DNA from 3 places in the Xanthobacter sp. DMC12 genome. Region 3 is predicted to be linked to each of the others. Evidence: predicted binding sites of a transcription regulator. Region 3 holds the regulator's gene; each other region holds the start of a gene.
What was found. The regulator PhoB, encoded in region 3, activates phosphate uptake and scavenging genes when phosphate is short. The targets are predictions, from matches to a motif close to TGTCATNNANCTGTCAT.
Positions count from the first base shown of each region.

Region 1: the regulator PhoB is predicted to act here: its motif matches at 4,137-4,153, upstream of ACT535_RS23265 (acetoacetate decarboxylase).
Region 2: the regulator PhoB is predicted to act here: its motif matches at 2,072-2,088, upstream of ACT535_RS15495 (RNA degradosome polyphosphate kinase).

Region 1 covers NZ_JBQUYZ010000008.1:92,152-99,600, reverse strand. The annotation lists gene ACT535_RS23280 (acyl-CoA thioesterase) at 1-354, shown strand, start outside; gene hrpB (ATP-dependent helicase HrpB) at 370-2,871, opposite strand; gene ACT535_RS23270 (WD40 repeat domain-containing protein) at 2,990-3,994, shown strand; gene ACT535_RS23265 (acetoacetate decarboxylase) at 4,163-4,909, shown strand; gene ACT535_RS23260 (patatin-like phospholipase family protein) at 4,978-6,129, shown strand; gene ACT535_RS23255 (sulfite exporter TauE/SafE family protein) at 6,142-6,930, opposite strand; gene ACT535_RS23250 (glutathione S-transferase family protein) at 6,950-7,449, opposite strand, start outside.
Region 2 covers NZ_JBQUYZ010000003.1:497,372-504,820, forward strand. The annotation lists gene ACT535_RS15480 (CDP-alcohol phosphatidyltransferase family protein) at 1-38, shown strand, start outside; gene ACT535_RS15485 (AI-2E family transporter) at 96-1,307, shown strand; gene ACT535_RS15490 (HdaA/DnaA family protein) at 1,312-2,049, shown strand; gene ACT535_RS15495 (RNA degradosome polyphosphate kinase) at 2,156-4,342, shown strand; gene ppx (exopolyphosphatase) at 4,344-5,870, shown strand; gene ACT535_RS15505 (hypothetical protein) at 5,982-6,281, shown strand; gene ACT535_RS15510 (ion channel) at 6,361-6,822, shown strand; gene guaB (IMP dehydrogenase) at 6,852-7,449, opposite strand, start outside.
Region 3 covers NZ_JBQUYZ010000008.1:199,220-206,668, forward strand. The annotation lists gene pstC (phosphate ABC transporter permease subunit PstC) at 1-756, shown strand, start outside; gene pstA (phosphate ABC transporter permease PstA) at 774-1,607, shown strand; gene pstB (phosphate ABC transporter ATP-binding protein PstB) at 1,692-2,516, shown strand; gene phoU (phosphate signaling complex protein PhoU) at 2,537-3,268, shown strand; gene phoB (phosphate regulon transcriptional regulator PhoB) at 3,336-4,037, shown strand; gene ACT535_RS23805 (FAD-dependent oxidoreductase) at 4,071-5,438, opposite strand; gene ACT535_RS23810 (MarR family winged helix-turn-helix transcriptional regulator) at 5,626-6,117, shown strand; gene ACT535_RS23815 (SDR family NAD(P)-dependent oxidoreductase) at 6,333-7,085, shown strand; gene ACT535_RS23820 (DMT family transporter) at 7,094-7,449, shown strand, end outside.

The DNA.
Region 1 (7,449 bases), 110 kb from region 3:
GTCATCCGCACCATCGCCATGCCGGCGGACACCAATCCGAGCGGCGATATCTTCGGTGGCTGGCTGATGTCGCAGATGGACCTTGCCGCCGGAAACGTGGCTGCCCGGCGCTCGCGCGGCCGCGCGGCCACGGTGGCGGTCGAGGCGATGAGCTTTCTCTCCCCGGTGGCGGTGGGCGACGAGGTGAGCCTGTTCGCCAACATCGCGCGCGTCGGCCGCACTTCGCTGCGCATCGAGGTCGAGGCCTGGCGCCGGGCGCGCGAGAGCGAGCAGTCCACCAAGGTGACCGAGGCCGTCTTCACCTTCGTCGCCATCGATGGCGAGGGTCGGCCGCGGGCCATTCCGACGGAGTGAGCCGCGGCAAACCCCTCACGTCCCGCGCGGCTTGGCCCGGGTGGTGGGGGGCGCCTCGGCCGGGTTTTCCGGCCAGGGGTGCTTGGGATACCGGCCGCGCATGTCAGACCGCACGTCGCGCCACGAGCCGCGCCAGAATTGCGGCAGGTCCTTCGTCACCTGGATCGGCCGGTGCGCGGGTGAGAGCAGCGCGAGGGTGAGGGGCACCCGCCCGCCGGCGATGGTGGGATGGGCGGTGAGGCCGAACAGCTCCTGAACCCTCACTTCCACGGCCGGCCCGCCCTCGGCCCCATAGTCGATGGCGAGGCGCGAGCCGGTGGGCGCTGTGAAATGGGTTGGCGCCTCGGCCTCCAGCCGGGCCGTCAGTTCATAGGGCAGCAAAGCGTGAAGGGCATTGCCCACGTCCGCGCCCGAGATGTCGGCCAGCGACGTTCGGCCGGTGAGGAAGGGCGCGAGCCACGTCTCCGCCGATGCCGCCAGCGCCGCATCGGAGAGGTCGGGCCAGGGTTCGCCCTCGGCCGCGCGCAGGAACATGACCCGTTCACGCCACTGCCGCGAGGCTGCCGAGAAAGGCAGGCGCTCGATTCCAGCGTCGGCGATGCCGCGGGCGAGGGCGCGCGCGGTTTCTCCGTCCGCTGGCACCGGCTGCGGCCGCGCCGCGAGCACCAGCGCCCTGAGCCGCCGCACCTCCCGCGCCCGCACGGCCATGGCGGCCGGATCGAAGGCGATTTCGAGGCCGGAGGTGATATCGTCCGCGAACAGCGCTTCCATCTCCTCGGGCGGGAGCGCGGCGGCGAGGGTGATGCGGGCGCCTTCCGCGCGACCGGAGGCTTCCGCCACCGCAAGGAACGGGGCGCGTGCGAGCGGGGAGGTGCCCTCCAGCACCGCGCCCCGGCCGTTGGCCATCAGGAAGCGGATCTGCGTCTCGCCGGCCCGTCCCTCCCGCGCCTTGGCCACACGGTCGGGAAAGGCGAGCGCCAGCAACGCCGCGGGAGAGGGGGGCGCTCCTCCCCCATGCTCTCCCGCCGCCGCCTCCCGCCCCGCCATCTCCGCCCAACGGGCTGCGAGGCGACGGGAGTCCTCCGCGCGGCGGGAGCGGTCGCGGCGGAAGCCGTCGAGCCGCGCCAGCAGGTCCACGCTGTCGCCGCCGAGGCCGCGCTCCACCAAAAGCGCGGCGATCTCCGCACCGAGACGGCCAACACCGCGCGCCGCGCCGATGGCGACCATATGGGCGAGGCGCGGGGGCAAGGGCAGGCGCGCCATGAGGCGGCCCAGCGGCGTCACCGCCTCTTCGGCATCGAGCGCGCCGAGGAGGCGCAGCAGCGCCTTCGCCTCGGTCACGGCGGGCGCGGGGGGCGGATCGAGGAAGGGGAGGGCGGCAGGATCGCGCACGCCCACGCGGGCAAGATCAATCACGAGGCCGGTCAGGTCAGCGGCAAGGATTTCGGGCGTGGCAAAGGCGGGGAGGCTCGCCGTCTCGCCCTCGCTCCAGAGGCGATAGCAGACCCCGGGTTCCGTGCGGCCGGCGCGGCCACGGCGCTGGTCGGCGGCGGCGCGGGAGACGCGGATGGTCTCGAGTCGCGTGAGTCCTACGTCGGGCTCGAAGCGCGGCACGCGGGCAAGGCCGCTATCCACTACCACCCGCACGCCCTCGATGGTGAGCGAGGTCTCGGCGATGGAGGTGGCCAGCACCACCTTGCGCCGTCCGGCCGGTGCCGGCAGCACGGCGCGGTCCTGCTCCGCGGCATCGAGAGCACCGAACAGGGCCACGATATCGACCTTGGGGTCGCGCACCTGCTCCAGAAGCAGTGCCTCGGTGCGGCGGATTTCGGCGGCACCGGGCAGGAAGGCGAGGATGGAGCCGTCTTCCCGGTCCAGCGCGCGTCGGACGGCGTCGGCCATTTGGCGGTCAATGGGCGCGCGGGGATCGCGGCCGAGATAGGCCGTCTCCACCGGAAAGGCGCGGCCCTCGCTCTCGATCACCGGAGCGGGCGCGCTCGCCCCCATCAGCGAGGCGACACGGGCGCCGTCCAGCGTCGCCGACATGGCGAGGAGCCTGAGGTCGTCTCTCAGCCCGCGCTGGGAATCAAGCGCGAGGGCGAGGCCGAGATCGGCATCCAGGCTGCGCTCGTGGAATTCGTCGAACAGCACGGCGGCGACCCCGGAAAGTTCCGGGTCGTCGAGCACCATGCGGGTGAAGATGCCTTCCGTGACCACCTCGATGCGGGTGCGGCGCGACACCTCGGAGGCGAGCCGCGTGCGGAAGCCCACCGTTCCACCCACCGCCTCGCCGAGGGTCTGCGCCATCCGCCGGGCGGCGGCGCGGGCGGCCAGGCGGCGCGGCTCCAGCACGAGGATCTTTCCGCCCGCGGCCCAAGGCTCGTCCAGCAAAGCAAGGGGCACACGCGTGGTCTTGCCGGCGCCGGGTGGGGCCACCAGCACGGCGCAGGGATTGGACGCGAGCGTCGAGCGGATGTCGCCGAGCACGGCGTCGATGGGAAGCGTGGTATCGAACATGGCGCGCGCCGCCCTTATGCGGCCGCGCCGTGCGAAGGCCAAGGGGGAGGGCCACCTTGCCAGCGGCGCGCATCGGTGCCTTAAGGAACGCCCCGTCCATCACCGGGATCAGAGCACCATGGTTTCCGCCCCATCCAGCCTTACCAGCAAGGTCCGGCCGCTCGCCTTCGAGGCCGGCATCGTCGCCCTCGCCTTCCTCGATGCGAAGGCCGCCTTCGTGGGCACGGACGGCGCGGTGTTTCTGATCGGGCTGGAGGAGGGGGCAACGCCGGTCCCGGTTCCGGTCCACGACGGCGGCGTGCTCGCCGCGGTTTCCGACGGCAGGCGGCTCGTCACCGGCGGCGACGACGGGCGTGTGATGGAGACGCGCGCCGACGGCACCACCCGCGAACTGGCGCAGCAGAAGGGCCGCTGGATCGACCGGGTGGCGCTGGGGCCGGACGGGGCCATCGCCTATTCGGCCGGCAAGATCGCCCATGTGCTGCAGCAGAAGGGCGAGGCGAGGTCGCTGGAGGTGCCCTCCACGGTGGGCGGGCTTGCCTTCGCCCCCAAGGGCCTGCGCCTCGCGGTGGCGCATTACGGCGGCGTGACGCTGTGGTTTCCCAATGCGGCGGGCGCCAAGCCGGAGGTCTACGGCTGGAAGGGCTCGCACCTCGGGGTGGTGTTCTCGCCCGATGGCCGCTTCCTCGTCAGCACCATGCAGGAGCCGGCGTTGCACGGTTGGCGCGTGGTGGACGGAGCGCACATGCGCATGTCCGGCTATCCCTCGCGGGTGAAGTCCTTCGCCTTCACCGCCGACGGCAAGTGGCTGGCCACCTCCGGCTCCGGCGAGGCCATCCTGTGGCCGTTCCAGGCCAAGGACGGCCCGATGGGGAAGGAGCCCATGATGCTCGCGCCCTCGCCCACCACGCGGGTGACGGTGGTGGCGCCGCACCCCAAGGACCCGGTCATCGCCATCGGCTATGAGGACGGCATGGTGATGATGGTGCGCATCTCGGACGGCGCGGAGATCCTGCTGCGCGCGCCCGACAGCGACCCCGTGACCGCCATGGCTTGGCACGGCTCCGGCGGGGCGCTTGCGTTCGGCACGGACAAGGGCAAGGGCGGGCTGCTCGCCTTCTGAACCGCATCGGTGCTTCCGGCGCCAAATCGTGCGGGAATCGGAGCGAAGTCCTTAGCCGGTTAGGCGGATTGCGCGGCCGGGCGGCTTTTCAGGGCGGGCGCGCCGCTTTACGTTGACGGCCGTCCATTCGCAGGTGCGAAACGCGACAGCCGCACGAGAGACCCGCCGATGAAGATCGCCGACGTTCGACGCACTGCCTACTCGATGCCGCTCACCAACCCGTCGTTTCCGCCGGGCCCGTATCGCTTCATTGACCGCGAATATCTCATCATCACCTACCGGACCGATCCGGAGGCCCTGGCCAAGGTGGTGCCCGAGCCGCTCGAGATCACCGAGCCGGTGGTGAAGTACGAATTCATCCGCATGCCCGATTCCACCGGCTTCGGTGACTACACCGAAACCGGACAGGTCATCCCGGTCCGTTTCAACGGCCAGGAGGGCGGCTACGTCCACTCCATGTATCTGGACGATGAATCGCCCATCGCCGGCGGCCGCGAGCTGTGGGGCTTCCCCAAGAAGTACGCGCGTCCCAAGCTCGAGGTGGAGACCGACACGCTGGTCGGCACGCTCCACTACGGCAGCGTGCTCTGCGCCTCCGGCTCCATGGGCTACAAGTGGAAGGCCGGCGACAAGGAGAAGGTGCTCGCCTCCCTCCTGACCCCTAGCTTCCTGCTCAAGATCATCCCGGACGTGGACGCGACCCCCCGCATCTGCGAGCTGGTCCGCTACTATCTCGAGGACGTCACGCTCAAGGAATGCTGGGTCGGGCCTGGCGCGCTCGGCCTGTTCCCGCACGCGCTGTGCAACGTCGCGGCCCTGCCGGTGCTGGAGGTCCTCTCCGCCGTTCACATCAAGGCCGACCTGACGCTCGGCCTCGGCCAGGTGGTCTACGATTATATGAAGGAAGGCGCCTGACCTGATGATTCCGGCGGCGCCCCGGGCACCGTCGGGCCGGGGGAACAATTTCAAGGGGATGAAGGCCGATGACCGAGGCTGCCAACCAGCGCTCCAGCGAGCTGTGTGACATCATCGACGAATACAAGCGTGTTGCGCTGGTGTTCCAGGGCGGCGGAGCGCTCGGTGCCTACCAGGCCGGCGTCTACGAGGCGCTGTCGGAGGTGGGGTGCGATCCCAACTGGATCTCCGGCGTGTCCATCGGCGCCATCAACTCGGCCATCATCGCCGGCAATGCGCCGCAGGACCGGGTGACCAAGCTCAGGGACTTCTGGGAGACCATCACCTCCCAGCGGATCCTGCCGTTCAACCTCGAAGGCGACATCTACCGCCAGTGGCGCAACCAACTGAGCGCTGCCCGCACGATCCTTCAGGGCCAGCCCGGCTTCTTCACGCCGCGCTTCCCCAATCCCTGGATGCTGCCGTCGGGGGCGCCGGGCGCGACCTCCTTCTATGACACCTCGCCCCTGCGCGACACGCTGCTGCGGCTCGTCGATTTCGACCGCATCAATTCCCGCGAGAAGCGCTTCTCCGTGGGCGCGGTGAATGTGCGCACCGGCAATTTCATCTATTTCGACAATCAGGAGCACAAGATCGCTCCCGAGCACATCATGGCCTCCGGCGCGCTGCCGCCCGGCTTCCCGGCCGTGAAAATCGACGGCGAGTTCTACTGGGACGGCGGCGTCGTCTCCAACACCCCGCTGCAATTCCTGCTCGACCAGCCGGACCATCCGAGCGCGCTGGTGTTCCAGGTCGATCTCTTCAGCGCCCGCGGGCAGCTGCCGCGCGACATGTTCGACGTGTCCGAGCGGCAGAAGGACGTCGCCTATTCGAGCCGCACCCGCTACACCACCGACGTGTTCCGCCGCGTGCAGGACCTGCGCTCCAAGCTCTACGACGCACTCCAGCGCATTCCCGAGCAATTGCGCACCGAGGAGGACATCGCCCTCATCGACGATTATTCCAGCTCCGGCCCGGTCAACATCTGCCACCTGATCTATCAGGAAAAGACTTACGAGCGGGAATCCAAGGACTACGAGTTCTCGCAGACCTCCATGCGCGAGCATTGGCAGACCGGCTACGAGGACACGGTGAAGACCCTGCGCCGCAAGGAATGGCTGAGGAAGCCGGACGATTCCATCGGCATCGTCATCCACGACATCCACCGCCTCTCCGAGTGAGGGGCGGCCGGATCAGATGAGGCCGCGCACCAGCATGTAGGTGCCGAGCAGGCCGAGCCCGGAAAAGAAGATGCGCCGGAACATCTGCGGCGAGGCCGCCCGGCGCACCATGGCGCCGAGCTGCATGCCGATGAAGGCGGGCAGCAACGCGGCCGCCGAGGCGAGCGCGGTGGCGGGATCGGCCAATGCCCCGCCGCCGTCTCCCGGATGGAACAGCACCACCGCGAGGGCCGTGGTGGAGACGATGAAGGTGAGGCCGAGGGCCTGCACCAGATCGTCCCGCGCCAGTCCCAGGGACTGCAGATAGGGCGCAGAGGGCATCACCGAGACGCCGGTGGTGCCGGTGACGAGACCGGTGAGGAGGCCCATCACCGGGGACAGCCAGGGTTCGTGGCGCACTGGCACCTTCAGCTGCACCGAGGACAGGCCCAGCGCCGCGTAGGCCAGCAGCGTCGCCCCCAGCACCGGCTGCGCCGCGGGCGAGGCGAGGCCGCCCAGCAGAAGGCCCCCGACGAGCGTGCCGGCCGCCACCATCACCATCATCCAGAAGAAGCGCCGGGCGATGCCGAGCACGTTTGGCCCGGTGAAGTATTGCCAGAAATTGGTGACGGTGGAGGGGAGGATCAGCAGCGCGGCCGCCTCGGGCGGGGCAAGGAACACGCTGAGCAGCCCGATGCCGACCGTGGGCAACCCCATGCCGATGACGCCCTTCACCATGCCCGCCAGCACGAGCACGGCGAAGCCGGCGGCGATCAGCCCCGGATTGATGGAGGAGACGGCGGCGGCCGCCGTTTCGATCACCCGAACGGGTCCGGCCGGATCAGAATTCGGCGTCCAGCTCTTCCAGTTCTTCCGGCTCGGAGAACGCGCCGTCGATCCACTCCCGAACCAGCGGCAGCTCCATGATGCGGGCGCGATAGGCCTCGGATTCCGGATCGAGCTTCACGTCGTAGGTGGTGAAGCGGGAGCAGACCGGCGCATACATGGCATCCGCCAGCGTCGGCGCCGCGCCCATCAGGAACGGCCCGCCGTGGGCAGTGAGGCAGCCGCGCCAGATGGCGGTGATGCGCTCGATGTCCGCCTGCGCGCCGGCCCACACCTTGAAGCCGGGATAGTGCGCCTTGATGTTCATCGGCAGCGCCGAGCGCATGTTGGCGAAGCCCGAGTGCATCTCTCCCGAGATGGAGAGGCAATGGGCGCGCACCGCGCGGTCGGCGGGCAGCAGACCGGCCTCGGGGAAGACTTCGTTGAGGAAGGAGGCGATGGCCAGCGTGTCCCACACCGTCACGTCCTCGTGCACCAGGCGCGGGACGAGGAAGG
Region 2 (7,449 bases), on a different contig from region 3:
CCTATCTCGCCGCATGGACGCGCCATATGGCAAGCTGAGGGGCAACGGTTCAGGATCGGCGCTTCTCGGGGCGGCCGGTTGAAAGGCGCAAGGTGATGGACGGCGACCGCACCCGTATGCCGGAACTCCGCAGCGACCCCACGTCGCCGGCGCGGCGCGGTGCCGCCTTCGCCCGCCTGCCGCGCATGCCCCTGCCGGTCCATGCCGAGGTGGAGGGCCCCTCCGTGCGCATTCAGGCCCGCTTCTGGGTGGGCGCGCTGCTGCTCACCGCCGTCGTCCTGTGGCTGCTCGCCGGCATCCTCCTGCCGTTCGTGGCCGGCATCGTCCTCGCCTATTTCCTCAATCCGGTCGTCGCGCGCCTGGAGCGCATCGGCGTCGCCCGCACCCTCTCCGCGCTGGTCGTGGTGGGGATCATGCTGCTGCTGGTGATGCTGTTCTTCCTGCTGGCGCTGCCCATCCTGTCGTCCCAGCTGTTCGAGTTCATCCAGCGCCTGCCGTCCTATGTGACGCGCCTGCAGGGCCTTCTGACCGAAGAAAACCGGGAATGGCTGAGCGGCATCGTCGGCGACCGGCTGCCGGACATGCAGCGCTCCATCTCCGACCTGATGACGCAGGGGGTGAGCCATGTGCTGAGCCTGCTCTCGTCGGTCTGGTCCGGCGGGCAGGCGCTGATCTCGCTGTTCGCGCTGCTGGTGGTGACACCGGTGGTTGTGTTCTACATCCTGTGCGACTGGAACGAGATGGTGGGTCTGGTGGACCGGCTGGTTCCCGTGCCGCACCGCCCGGTGGTGAGGAGCCTCGCCCACGCCATGGACAATGCCGTGGCCGGCTTCGTGCGCGGGCAGGCCATGGTCTGTCTGCTGCTCGGCGGTTTCTATGCCGTCTCCCTCTCCATGGTGGGGCTGAACTTCGGCCTGCTGATCGGCATCGTCTCGGGGGTCATCACCTTCATCCCTTATGTGGGCTCGCTCACCGGCTTCGTGCTGGCCATGGGCGTGGCCATCGTCCAGTTCTTCCCGGACTGGAGCATGATCGGCACCGTGCTCGCCATCTTCGTCGCCGGCCAGACCATCGAGGGCTATGTGCTCTCGCCAAAACTGGTGGGCGACAGCATCGGCGTGCACCCGGTGTGGCTGATGTTCGCCTTGTTCGCCTTCGGCTATCTCTTCGGCTTCGTGGGCCTGCTGCTGGCGGTTCCGCTCACGGCCGTCGCCGGCGTGCTGGTGCGCTTCGCCATCGCCCGCTACATGCAGTCCTCGCTCTATCAGGGCGCGGCGGACGAAGATCCGCCCGCCGAGACGCGCTGAGCCGATGCCCCGCACCCCGGCCGAGCCGCCGCGACAGCTTCCCCTCGATCTGCCGAACCAGCCCGCTCTCCGGCGCGAGGACTTCCTGGCCGCGCCCGGCAACGCGGCGGCACTCGCCCTGATCGACGCCTTCCCCGACTGGCCGTCGCGCGTCGCCTGCCTCGTCGGGCCGGAGGGCGCGGGCAAGAGCCACCTCGCCGCCATCTTCGCCGAGCGTTCGGGCGCGCTGACGCTGGCCGCCTCCGATCTCGCCCGCGAGGCGGTGCCGGCGGCCCTCGCCCATGATGCGCTGGTATTGGAAGACCTCGACCCGGCGACGTTCAGCGAGCCCGCCTTGTTCCACCTGCTCAATCTCGCCCGCGAGCAGCAGGCCTACCTGCTGATGACGGCGCGCACGCCGCCCTCCGGCTTCACCCTCGCCACAGCCGACCTCGCCTCCCGGCTGCGGGCGATCCCGGTGTTCGAGATCGCCCCGGCGGACGATGCGCTGCTCGCCGCGGTCCTGGTCAAGCTGTTCGCCGACCGGCAGCTCGCCGTGGATGAGGCAACCGTGCAATACCTGCTGTTGCGCATCCCGCGCTCGGTCGCGGGCGCGCAACAGATCGTTGAGGCGCTCGACCAGGCAGCGCTGGCCGCCCGGCGTCCGGTGACGCGTGCTCTTGCTGCCCAGGTGCTGGCGACCGCGCTCGCCGATCTGCCGGACGAGGCGCCCTCGGGCGCATCTCCCCAGTCGGAAGATTGAGGAGCATGCACGGGCGCCGCAATGTCATAGAGTGGTCATCCAAGCCAGCCATGGTCCGGCCGGTTTCCGCCATTGGGGCACGAGGGAGCGACGGGAGCGAATGGGCATGAACGAGGCTGTGGCTCTCTCCGAGACCGAAGTCGTCGCCGAAGTGGAAAGCCCGCTCGCGCAGTCACCGCAGCGGTTCATCAACCGCGAGATTTCCTGGCTCGGCTTCAACCGCCGCGTGCTTGAGGAAGCGGAGAATCGCAATCATCCGTTGCTGGAGCAATTGCGCTTCCTCTCCATCTCCGCCAACAACCTCGATGAATTCTTCATGGTCCGCGTCGCCGGCCTGAAGGAGCAGGTGCGCGAGGGCGTGCAGACCCCGAGCCCCGATGGCCTCACCCCTTCCGAGCAGCTCACCACCATTCTCGCCGCCGCGGCGCAGCTGATCGCCGACCAGCAGGGCCGCTGGCGCGAACTGAGGCGAGACCTCGCCGGCGCCGGCATCGTGCTCGTGGACGGCGCGGACGGGACGCCCGAGGACCTGGAGGTGCTGGAGCGCCACTTCCTCAACTACGTCTTCCCGGTGCTGACGCCTCTCGCCATCGATCCGGCGCACCCCTTCCCGTTCATTCCCAACCTCGGCTTCTCGCTGGCGCTCCAGCTGGTGCGCCAGTCGGACGGGCGGGGCATGAACGCGCTCATCCGCATTCCGGCGAAGGTCGATCGCTTCATCCGCCTGCCGGACCTCGGCACCGGCGCGCTGCGCTTCATGACGCTGGAGCAGATGATCGGCCTGTTCATCGCCCGCCTCTTCCCCGGCTACGCGGTGAAGGGACAGGGCGTGTTCCGGGTCATCCGCGACAGCGACCTCGAGATCGAGGAAGAGGCGGAAGACCTCGTGCGCCTGTTCGAGACCGCCCTCAAGCAGCGCCGCTACGGCGAAGTGATCCGCATGGAGGCCGACGCCGCCATGCCGGAAGAACTGCGCAACTTCGTCGCCCGCGAACTCGGCGTGAACGACGACGAGATTTTCGTGGTGGACGGCGTGCTCGCCCTGAACGAGTTTTCCCAGCTCGTTTCGGTGGACCGGCCGGACCTCAAGTTTCAGGCCTACAACGCCCGATTTCCCGAGCGCATCCGCGACCACGGCGGAGACTGCTTTCTCGCTATTCGTGAGAAGGACATTCTGGTTCACCACCCTTATGAATCCTTTGACGTGGTGGTTCAGTTCCTTCGTCAGGCCGCCCGCGACCCCAACGTCGTCGCCATCAAGCAGACCCTCTACCGCACCTCCTCCGACAGCCCCATCGTGAAGGCCCTGGCCGAGGCGGCCGAGGCTGGCAAGTCGGTGACAGCTCTGGTGGAGCTGAAGGCCCGCTTCGACGAGGAAGCCAACATCCGCTGGGCCCGCGACCTGGAGCGCGCGGGCGTGCAGGTGGTGTTCGGCTTCATCGAGTTGAAGACCCACGGCAAGCTTTCCATGGCGGTGCGCCGGGAAGGCTCGCAGCTCGCCACCTACGTCCACGTGGGCACCGGCAATTACCACCCCATTACCGCACGCATCTACACCGATCTCTCCTTCTTCACCGCCGACCCGGTGATCGCCCAGGACGTCGCGCGCATCTTCAACTTCATCACGGGCTATGCGACGCCGGGCGAGCTGGACGCGATGGCCGTCTCGCCTGCCTCGCTGAAGCCGCGTCTGATGAAGCACATCGCGGACGAGATCGAGTTCGCGCGGGCCGGTCGGCCGGCAGCCATCTGGCTGAAGTGCAATTCGCTGGTGGACCCCGAGATCATCGACGCGCTCTATGCCGCGAGCGCCGCCGGCGTGCAGGTGGATTGCGTCATTCGCGGCATCTGCTGCCTCAGGCCCGGCATTCCCGGCCTTTCCGAGAACATCCGGGTCAAGTCCATCGTCGGGCGCTTCCTGGAGCACTCGCGCATCTACTGCTTCGGCGGCGGCCACGGCCTGCCGAGCCCGAACGCCATCGTCTACATCTCTTCGGCGGACCTCATGCCGCGCAACCTCGACCGTCGGGTCGAGACCCTGTGTCCCATCACCAACCCCACGGTGCATGAACAGGTGCTCGACCAGATCATGGTTGCGAACCTAATCGACAACCAGCAGAGCTGGCGCGTCTTGCCGGATGGCTCCTCGGAACGCATAGTCCCGGCGCCGGGCGAGGAACCGTTCAACGCCCATCAGTACTTCATGACAAATCCGAGCTTGTCCGGACGTGGAAAGTCTCTCAAGGATTCTTCGCCGCGTAGCCTCTTCGTCCGCCGCGGAGGCGGGCGCTGAGTTGACGCATGCGCCAGGCCGGCTGTCCCACGGGGCGCCGGTTGCCGTCATCGACATCGGCTCAAACTCGGTGCGCCTCGTTGTTTACGAGGGGCTCAACCGTGCGCTGACGCCGATCTTCAACGAGAAGGCCCTGTGCGGGCTCGGACGGGAGGTGCTCTCCACCGGCCGGCTTCCGCAGGATGCGGTCGATCGCGCCTTCGCGGCCCTGAAGCGATTCCGTGCGCTCTGCGACGCCATGGAGGTGGGAGAGGTCCACGCCCTCGCCACCGCGGCGGCGCGTGACGCCCAGAACGGCCCGGCCTTCATCGCCGAGTGCGAGGCCATCTGCGGAACCCGCATCGAACTCCTGACCGGCAAGCGCGAGGCGGAACTCGCCGCGTGCGGCATCGTCGCCGGCGTCCATGCGCCGGACGGCATCGTCGGCGACCTCGGCGGCGGCTCGCTCGAACTGGTGGACGTCAAGGCCGGCTGCGTCGGCACCGGCGTGACCCTGCCCCTGGGCGGCCTCGCCCTCCAGGACCGCTCCGCGCGCTCGACGCGCAAGGCGGAGAAGATCGTCCGCGATACCATCCCCGAGGCGCAGGTTCTGGAAGGCCTCGCCGGCCGCACCTTCTATGCGGTGGGCGGCACATGGCGGGCGCTCGCGCGCCTCCACATGTTCACCAAGGGCTATCCGCTGCATGTGATGCACGGCTACGTCATCCCTGCCCGGGAAGCGCTGGACTTCACCCGCATCGTCCATCGCGCCGATACCGAGGCGCTGGCCCATATCGACGTGATTTCCGACGCCCGCCGGCCCCTGCTCGCCTACGGCGCGCTGGTGCTGGAGAACATCGTGCGGCAGGGGCGTCCGTCCGAGGTTGTCATCTCCGCGCTCGGCGTGCGCGAGGGGCTGCTCTATTCGCTGCTGCCGGAAGCCGAGCGCGCCGGCGACCCGCTGCTCATCGCCGCGGCCGAAATGAACGTCCTGCGCTCCCGCTCGCCCCTGCACGGCGAGGAACTGGTGGCCTGGACCGACGGCTTCTTTGCTTCGGCGCCGGTGCTGGAAGAAGCGGAGGAGGAGCGCCGCCTGCGCCGCGCGGCCTGCCTGCTGGCGGACGTGGGCTGGCGCGCCCATCCCGACTATCGCGGCGAGCAAAGCCTCAACATGATCGCCCACGCCGCCTTCGCCGGCATCGATCATCCCGGCCGGGCGTATGTGGCGCTGTCGGTCTATTTCCGGCATGTGGGACTCGGCGCCGACGAGAGCGACACCCGCATTCTCGAACTCGTCACCACTGGAATGCTGGACCGCGCACGCATTCTCGGCGCAGCCATGCGGGTGGCCTATGTGCTGTCCGCTGCCATGCCGGGCATCCTGCCCCGCATGCCGCTGAAGGTGCGTGGCGACCAGCTGGTGCTAAGCGTACCAAAAGCGCTGGTGCCACTGGTCAACGAGCGTGTGCAGAACCGCTTGCGCCAACTCGCCCGGCTGATCGGCCGCGAGCCGGCGATGGAGCAATATGACGATGGGCCGGCGGACTGATCCGCCTCCCACCCCTCCACGCTCCGCGCCCAGCCCGGTCACGAAAAGGTTGCTGGTGCCCCTGCGTCGCCGCACGGATTTCCGCCTGAATTGGCCGGCAGTCTTTCAGGCATGAAACAGCTCGTGAACATCTTCGGCGGCATCGCCGGCCTTGTGGTGGCGGGTCTCGTGGGCCTCGCCCTCTTCACGCTTGTGGGCGGGCTCATCCTGGTGGCGGGCATCGTCATCACCGCCCTGGTCATTGGCGGCGGCGTCTATGCCCTCGTGACCGGCCGCGCGCCGGGCATGAAGCGCGACGGCGGCTTTTCCTTCCGGGTCATCGACCTGCGCGAGACGCGCACTTACGGGACGCCGGACGAGAGCGGCATGATCGACGTGACACCGCCCAAGGATCCCCGCCGTAACGTGTGACAATCGTTCCCTAGGGGCGGGCAGAGCCGCCGTCGGGTGATATGGTCTGCGCCCTCAAAACGGGAGCGGGCCAAGGCACATGGATGGAAACATCGGTTCGGGCGCGGTACTCGCGGTGGTCGTCACGTGCATCGTGCTCGCGATGCTTACGGTGGTCACGCACGCGATATCGCTGACGCTCATCCGCCGCCGCCTCAACCGCCGGATCCGTGGGAAGATCTACGTCGACCATGTCTTCGTGGAAACCGTCATCATCAGCGCGACCGTGCTCAGCCTCAGCCTCGTGCATCTGGCGGAGGTGTGCATCTGGGCCGGCGCCTATGTGCTGCTCGACGCCATCGGCGACCCGCGCGACGCGATCTACTATTCCCTCTCGACCTACACCACGCTCGGACCGGACGGGGTGAGCATTGCCAGGGCGTTCCGGGCGCTGGCAGGGTTCGAATCGCTCATCGGACCCATGATGGTCGCCTGGTCCACGGCCTTCCTGGTGGAATTTGTGGTCCGGATGCGCGGCGGCGGTGCCACCGGCGCGGGCTGAGCCGCGCCGGTGTGAACACCCAAACAGCTTCAGATGCTGGTCGGGTAGTTGGGGCTCTCGCGGGTGATGGTCACGTCATGGACGTGGCTCTCGCGCAGGCCGGCTGAGGAGATGCGCACGAAGCGGGCGCGCTCGCGGAACTCTTTCAGGTTGCTGCCGCCCACGTAGCCCATCGCCGCGCGGAGACCGCCGGCGAGCTGATGCAGAACCGCGCCCACCGGCCCCTTGTACGCGACCTGCCCCTCGATGCCTTCCGGCACCAGCTTCAGGGTGTCGCGCACCTCGGCCTGGAAATAGCGGTCGGCCGAGCCGCGGGCCATGGCGCCCACCGAGCCCATGCCGCGATACGACTTGTAAGAGCGCCCCTGGAACAGGAACACCTCGCCGGGGCTCTCGTCGGTGCCGGCGAGCAGAGAGCCCACCATGGCGGCGGACGCGCCGGCCGCCAGCGCCTTGGCAAGATCGCCGGAGAACTTGATGCCGCCATCGGCGACCACCGGCGTTCCGGTGAGGAGCGCCGCTTCCACCGCGTCCATCACGGCGGTGAGCTGGGGCACGCCGACGCCGGCCACGATGCGTGTGGTGCAGATGGAGCCGGGGCCGATGCCCACCTTCACCGCATCCGCG
Region 3 (7,449 bases):
CCGGTGACCGAGAATTTCGGCGCCCTGGTGATGATCTACGGCACGCTGTTCTCCGCCATTATCGCGGTGATCGTGGCGCTGCCGCTCTCCTTCGGCATCGCCTTCTTCCTCACCGAGATCGCGCCCCAGCCGCTCAAGCGGCCCATCGGCGTCGCGGTGCAGCTGCTCGCCGCCGTGCCGTCCATCATCTACGGCATGTGGGGCTTCTTCGTCATCGTCCCGCTGATGGCAGCCTATGTGCAGCCGCCGCTGATTGACATCTTCGGCGACATCCCGGTCATCGGCGCCCTGTTCGCCGGCCCGCCGCTCGGCTCCGGCATGCTCACCGCGGGCCTCATCCTCGCCGTGATGATCCTGCCCTTCATCACCGCCATGTTCGTCGAGACGCTCGAGAGCGTGCCGCCCATGCTGAAGGAATCGGCCTACGGCATCGGCGCCACCACCTACGAGGTCTACAAGAACGTCTCCGTGCCCTACGGCAAGACCGCCATGGTGGGCGCCATCATGCTCGGCCTCGGCCGCGCGCTGGGCGAGACCATGGCCGTGACCTTCGTCATCGGCAACGCGACGCGCATGTCCGCCTCCCTGTTCGCACCGGGCGCGACCATCGCCTCCACCATCGCCAACGAATTCCCCGAGGCCCCGATCGGATCGCTGAAGCTCACCTCCCTGCTGCAGCTCGGCTTCATCCTGTTCGTGATCTCCTTCATCGTCCTTGCACTGTCCCGGGCGCTCGTGCGCTCGCGGCTCGACTGACCGGGGGCTCGAACGTCATGGCTTCCCTCGCTGCGCGCCGCGCCGTCGACAAGACCGTCAAGGTGGTGTCCACCGGCTTCGCCGTGTTCGCCCTGTTCCTGCTGGGCTGGATCCTGTGGACCCTGCTCTCCCGCGGCCTGCCCGCGCTGGGGACGAACGTCTTCACCCAGGTCACCAAGCCGCCGGGCCAGGGCGGCGGCCTGCTCAATGCCATCGTCGGCTCGCTGATCCAGATCGGCATCGCCATGGCCATCGGCGGTCCCATCGGCATCTTCTGCGGCACCTTCCTCGCCGAGAACGGCAAGGGCACGAAGCTCGGCGCCGCCGCGCGCTTCGTGAACGACATCCTGCTGTCGGCGCCGTCCATCCTGGTCGGCCTGTTCATCTACACTTTGCTGGTGGTGCCGCTCGGCGGCTTCTCCGGCTGGGCCGGCGCCATCGCCCTCGCCATCCTGGTGATCCCGGTCATCGTGCGTACCACCGAGGACATGCTGAACCTCGTTCCGGTGGGCCTGCGCGAAGCCGCCTTCGCCCTCGGCGCACCGCAGTGGAAGGTGGTCATGTTCATCACCTGGCGCGCGGCCCGCGCCGGCATCGTCACCGGCGTGCTTTTGGCCATCGCCCGCGCCGCCGGCGAGACCGCCCCGCTGCTGTTCACCTCGCTGGGCAACAACGCCATGTCGACCGACCTGTCGAAGCCCATGGCCAGCCTGCCCATCGCCATCTACCAGTTCGCCGGCAGCCCGTTCGACGACTGGGTGGCCCTCGCCTGGGCCGGCGCGCTGCTCATCACGGTGGGCGTGCTGGTGCTGAACGTGGCCTCCCGCCTCTTCCTGGCCCGCAGCCACTGATTTCAGGGCGCGGGCCAAGGCCCGCAGCCTTCCGCCCTTTCCGCAATTCCTCCGAAGCACGGCATACGCCCAAGCGAGGACAAGATGACTTCAGCCGTCGATCCCACCTTCAATCTCGCCTCCGCCGTCGGCGCCAAGCCCGACGCGCCGCCGGCCCCCGCCAAGATCAAGGTGGAGAACCTCCAGTTCTACTACGGCAGCAACCATGCGCTGCGGAACATCAACTTCGAGGTTCCGGAGAAGCGCGTGACGGCCATGATCGGCCCCTCGGGCTGCGGCAAGTCCACGCTGTTGCGCGTGTTCAACCGCATGTTCGACCTCTACCCCGGCCAGCGCGCCGAGGGCTCGGTGCTGTTCGACGGCGTGAACATCGTCGGCAAGGAGCTGGACCCCACCATCGTGCGCACGCGCATCGGCATGGTGTTCCAGAAGCCCACGCCCTTCCCCATGTCGATCTATGACAACATCGCGTTCGGCGTGAAGCTGCACGAGAAGCTCTCCAAGTCGCAGATGGACGAGCGCGTGGAATGGTGCCTGCGCAAGGCCGCCATCTGGGACGAGACCAAGGACCGCCTGCACACCTCGGCGCTCGGCATGTCCGGCGGCCAGCAGCAGCGCCTGTGCATCGCCCGCACCATCGCGGTGAAGCCCGAGGTGATCCTGCTGGACGAGCCCACCTCGGCGCTCGATCCCATCTCCACCTCGAAGATCGAGGACCTGATCGACGAGCTGAAGCAGGACTTCACCATCGTCATCGTCACCCACAACATGCAGCAGGCCGCGCGCTGCGCCGACATGACCGCCTTCTTCTATCTGGGCGAGCTCATCGAAATGGCGCCCTCGGACGTGATCTTCACCAATCCGAAGGAGATCAAGACGCGCGACTACATCACCGGCCGCTTCGGCTGACCGATTGAAGGATCACTGAGATGCCGGATCATATCGTCGCCTCCTTCGACCAGGAGCTGAAGGAAATCGGCCGCAAGGTCGTCGAGATGGGCGGGCAGGCCGAGCGCCTGGTCGCCGACAGCGTCGCCTCCCTCATCCGCCGCGACAGCGCCCTCGCGCAGAAGGTCGTGCTGCTCGACGCGACGGTGGATCAGGTGCAGCGCGAGATCGAGGACCGGGCCATCCTGGTCATCGCCAAGCGCCAGCCCGTGGCCATCGACCTGCGCGAGATCGTCGCCGCCATCCGCATCGCCAACGACCTCGAGCGCATCGGCGACCTCGCCAAGAACGTCGGCAAGCGCGTCATCGCCATCGAGGGCGAGTACCATCCGGCGAAGCTGGTGCGCGGGGTGGAGCACATCTCCGACCTCGTGCTCGAGCAGCTCAAGGAGGTGCTCGACGCCTACGCCGCCCGCAACGAGGCGAAGGCGCTGGAAGTGTGGGGCCGGGACGGCGCCATCGACACCATGTACACGTCCCTGTTCCGCGAGCTCCTCACCTACATGATGGAAGACCCGCGCAACATCTCGGTGTGCACGCATCTCCTGTTCTGCGCCAAGAACATCGAGCGTATCGGCGACCACGCGACCAACATCGCGGAAATCGTCTACTACATGGTGACGGGCCAGAACCTGCCGGAGAGCCGCCCGAAGGCGGACGCCTCCAGCGACACCACCCTGCCCTTCCCGGGCCGCACCACCGTTCAGAGCTGATCGCCAAAGGCGACCCGCACACGCTGAAGACGGGGCGCAGAGCCCCGATAGTGACGGATAGAGCAAAGTGCCGGCGCGTATTCTGATCGTCGAGGATGAAGAGCCGTTGACCCTCCTGCTCCGGTACAATCTGGAGTCGGAGGGCTACGGCGTCGAGAGCGTGGGACGCGGCGACGAGGCCGAGACCCGGCTGCGCGAAAGCGTGCCGGATCTCATCATCCTCGACTGGATGCTGCCCGGCCTTTCGGGCATCGAGCTGTGCCGGCGCCTGCGCACCCGGCCGGAGACCGAGCGCCTGCCCGTCATCATGCTCACCGCCCGCGGCGAGGAGACCGAGCGGGTGCGCGGCCTCGCCACCGGCGCGGACGACTATGTGGTGAAGCCGTTCTCGGTGCCCGAGCTGCTCGCACGCGTGCGGGCGCTGCTGCGCCGGGCCAAGCCCGAGCACGTGGCAACCCTCCTGCGCGCCGGGGACATCGAGCTCGACCGCGAGACCCACCGGGTGCATCGCGGCGGGCGCGAGATCCACCTCGGCCCCACCGAGTTCCGCCTGCTCGAATTCCTGATGCAGAGCCCCGGCCGCGTCTTCTCCCGCGAGCAATTGCTGGACGGCGTGTGGGGCCAGGACGTCTATATCGACGAGCGCACGGTGGATGTTCACGTGGGCCGCCTGCGCAAGGCCATCAACCGCGGCCGCCAGTCCGACCCCATCCGCACCGTGCGCGGTGCCGGCTATTCCTTCAACGAGATGTTCGCCCGCGCCCATTGAGCGGGGGATCAGGGCTGGGGCGGAGCGAAGCGCTCACCCCGTGCGCACGCCCAGCAGCCCCAGCGCCTGCTTCGCCGCGCGCTCGCCGGAGAGCCAGGCGCCGCCCACCGTACCCCAGAGGGTCTCGTGGGTGTGCTCGCCGGCGAAGACGAGGCGGCCGCCCACCGTCTCGGTGAAGGCGCGGCGCATGTTGCCGAAGCCCGGCAGGGCGCAGGAGAAGGCGCCGAGCGCCCACGGCTCCTTGCTCCAGCGGGTGGCGAACACCTTGGTCACGCGCGCCGCCGCATCCGCCCCGAACTCGCGCGTCAGCGCCGCCTTCACGAAGGCGGCGGCGGCCTCGGGCGGGCTGTCGGCGAGGCCGGCGGCCACGTCGCCGCCCACCTCCAGGCTGTAGAGATCGGTGCCGCCGATGCGGGCGCGCAGGGCATAGGCGCGCGGCCCGTCGGCGCGGAAATAGATCAGTTCGTCGGCGCCGAGATTGCCGGGATTGCGCGGCATGCGGAAACCGATGTGGTCGAAGGCGCCGAGCGTGATCTTCTCGATCGCCGTGCGATAGCGTGGCGGCAGGTTCGGCCCGATGCGCAGCTTGCCGGCGGCGATGACGCTGGGCGGCACCGCGACGATCACGGTGCGCCCGGTCACGCTGCCCTTGCTGGTCTGCACCGAGACGAGGCGCGGGCTGAGGTCGATGGATCGCGCCACCACCTCGAGCCGCACCGTGAGCGGCCGGGCGAGCTGCGCCACCAGCGTGCCCACCCCCTGCCGGCAGATGTCCTCGCTCTCGCGCTCGTCGGCGCGGGACACGTCCACGGTGGAGACCTGATCCAGCTCCTTGGCGCAGTTGAACGGGCCGAGGACGAAGCGGGCGCTCGGCCCCCACGGCCCGAGGTCCGGCAGGGCGCGGGAGGCGGCCATGTCGCGGTTGGCGTCGCCGGCGGCGACGATGGCCCGCTCGCCCCGGCGCACGGTGGCGACGAAATCCTCGTAATCGGTATCGCCCGCCTCGCGCCCGTTCACATAGAGCCGGCCGCCCTCCGGCGCGCGATAGATGTCGAGCCCTTCGGCCCGGCCAAAGGCGGCCATGGGGCGTGCCGCCGGCATGTTGAGGCGCGGCGCGCCGAGGTCGAACGGCACGCCGAACTGGCTGGTGTCGGTCACCGTGCGGCCGCCCACCTGCTTGCCGGCCTCCAGCAGCACATAGCTGCGCCCGGCCTCGGCGATGCGCCGCGCGGCGGCGATGCCGGCGGCTCCGGCGCCGATGATGATGACATCCGCCTCGATCTGCTGGCCGAGCGCGCGCGAGGTCGCGAGGCTCAGGCCGGCGAGCGGCGCAGCCGCCAGCGCGGCACCACGGGCCAGCAGCGCGCGGCGGGAAAGGGAAAGGCGATCGGGTCCGGTCACGGGCGGAACGCTACCATGGGGCGCAGAGCGGGGCGAGAGGGCGGGCCGCCCTCAGCGGTAAACGCGCGACAACACGGACTTTCTGGTGTTTTCCGCTCCAACCTTCGCAAAATTGTAAGCCGGCATGTGGATAAAGGGGCGCGCGGACGGGCCGCCCCGCTCGCGCTCAGGAAGGGCGGGGAGACCCATGAAAGACCCGGTTCAGAAGACCATCGGCTACAGGCTCACCCACACGGCGCGGCTGCAGAAGGCGCTGTCGGCCCGTCTCCTCGCCGGTCTCGGGCTGTTTCCGGGGCAGGAATCGGTGCTCAAGCTGCTGTGCGAGGCGGACGGCCGCACCATGGGCGATCTCGCCTCGGCGCTGCGGGTGCGTCCGCCCACCGCCTCCAAGACCATCGCCCGCCTCACCACCCAGGGCCTCGTGGAGCGCCGCGCCACCGACGGCGACGGCCGCCTCGTGCGCGTCTTTCTCACCGATGCCGGGCGCGAGCGCGGCGCCTCCATCGACACGGTGTGGGACCAGCTGGAGACCGAGATGGTGCTGGGCCTCGACAGCAAGGAGAAGAAGCGCCTGCGCAAGCTCCTGCGCAAGGTGGAGAAGAACCTCGCCCTGCGCCTCGGCGCCGATGGCGGCCTCGACGATGAGGCCGAGCCCGGCGACGAGGACGAGGACGCCTGAGGGGCGTCCGCCCCCTCGCGCCACCGGCCTTGCGCCCGGCGCATGGAGCGCTGCGCCACCATGCGCCTGACCGCCCTTTTCTCCCGGCCCGTCCCGCGCTATGCGTTGGCTGATCGGTTTTTCAATCGATTAAAGCCACACACCGGCAAAAGCCGCCGCGCCAACGGAAAAAACCTCAGAACGCCGGCCGGATCCGGCGCCGCACCGGGGGAAACATGTCCAACGCCATCGATCTCAAGGACCGCTTCGCCATCGTCACCGGCGGCGCGCAGGGCATCGGCCGCGCCGTGGTGGAGCGCTTTCTCGCCTCCGGCGCCCGCGTCGCCATCTTCGATCGCGACACCGACCTCGTGGTGAAAACCGCCGACGAACTGGGCCGCGCCCGCGTGATGCCCGTCACCGTCGACGTCAGCCGCCTCGCCGACGTGGAGCGCGCGGTGGCCGAGGTGCATGCCGAATTCGGCCGCATCGACATCCTCGTGAACAATGCCGGCGTCGCGGGCGCGAACCACAAGGTGTGGGACTATCCCGAAGCGGAATGGAAGAAGGTGATGGCCATCAATCTCGACGGCCCCTTCTTCTGCTGCCGCGCCGTGGCGCCGCACATGATCGCGCAGAAATACGGGCGCATCGTCAATGTCGCCTCCATCGCCGGCAAGGAGGGCAACCCTAACGCCTCCGCCTATTCGGCCTCGAAGGCGGGCGTGATCGCCCTCACCAAGTCGCTGGGCAAGGAGCTGGCCGAATTCGACATCGCGGTGAACTGCGTGACGCCCGCCGCCGCGCGCACCGCCATCTTCGACCAGATGAGCCAGCAGCACATCGACTACATGCTCTCCAAGATCCCGCGCGGGCGCTTCGTGCAGGTGGACGAGGTGGCGGCGACCATCGCCTTCGCCGCCTCGGCCGATTGCTCCTTCACCACGGGCGCGGTGTTCGACCTGTCCGGCGGCCGCGCCACCTATTGAGGACCGCCATGCGCGCGCCGGGAGACAGTCACGTCACGCCCGCCCCGGCGCCGCTGGTCGGCATCGCGCTCATGTGCCTCGCGGTGATGAGCTTCGCGCTGACCGACACCACGGCCAAATGGCTTAGCGCCCACATCAATGTGCTGATCGTGGTGTGGGCGCGCTATGTCATCCACTTCGCCTTGTCGCTGGTGGTGTTCAACCCGTGGACCGTGCCGGGGCTGATGCGCACCAAGCGGCCGGGGCTGCAGATCGTCCGCTCGGCCCTGCTGTTCGCCACGACGGCGCTGAATTTCACGGCCCTCCAGTTCCTGCAGCTGGACCAGACCGTCTCCATCATGTTCTCCATCCCCTTCTTCGTGGC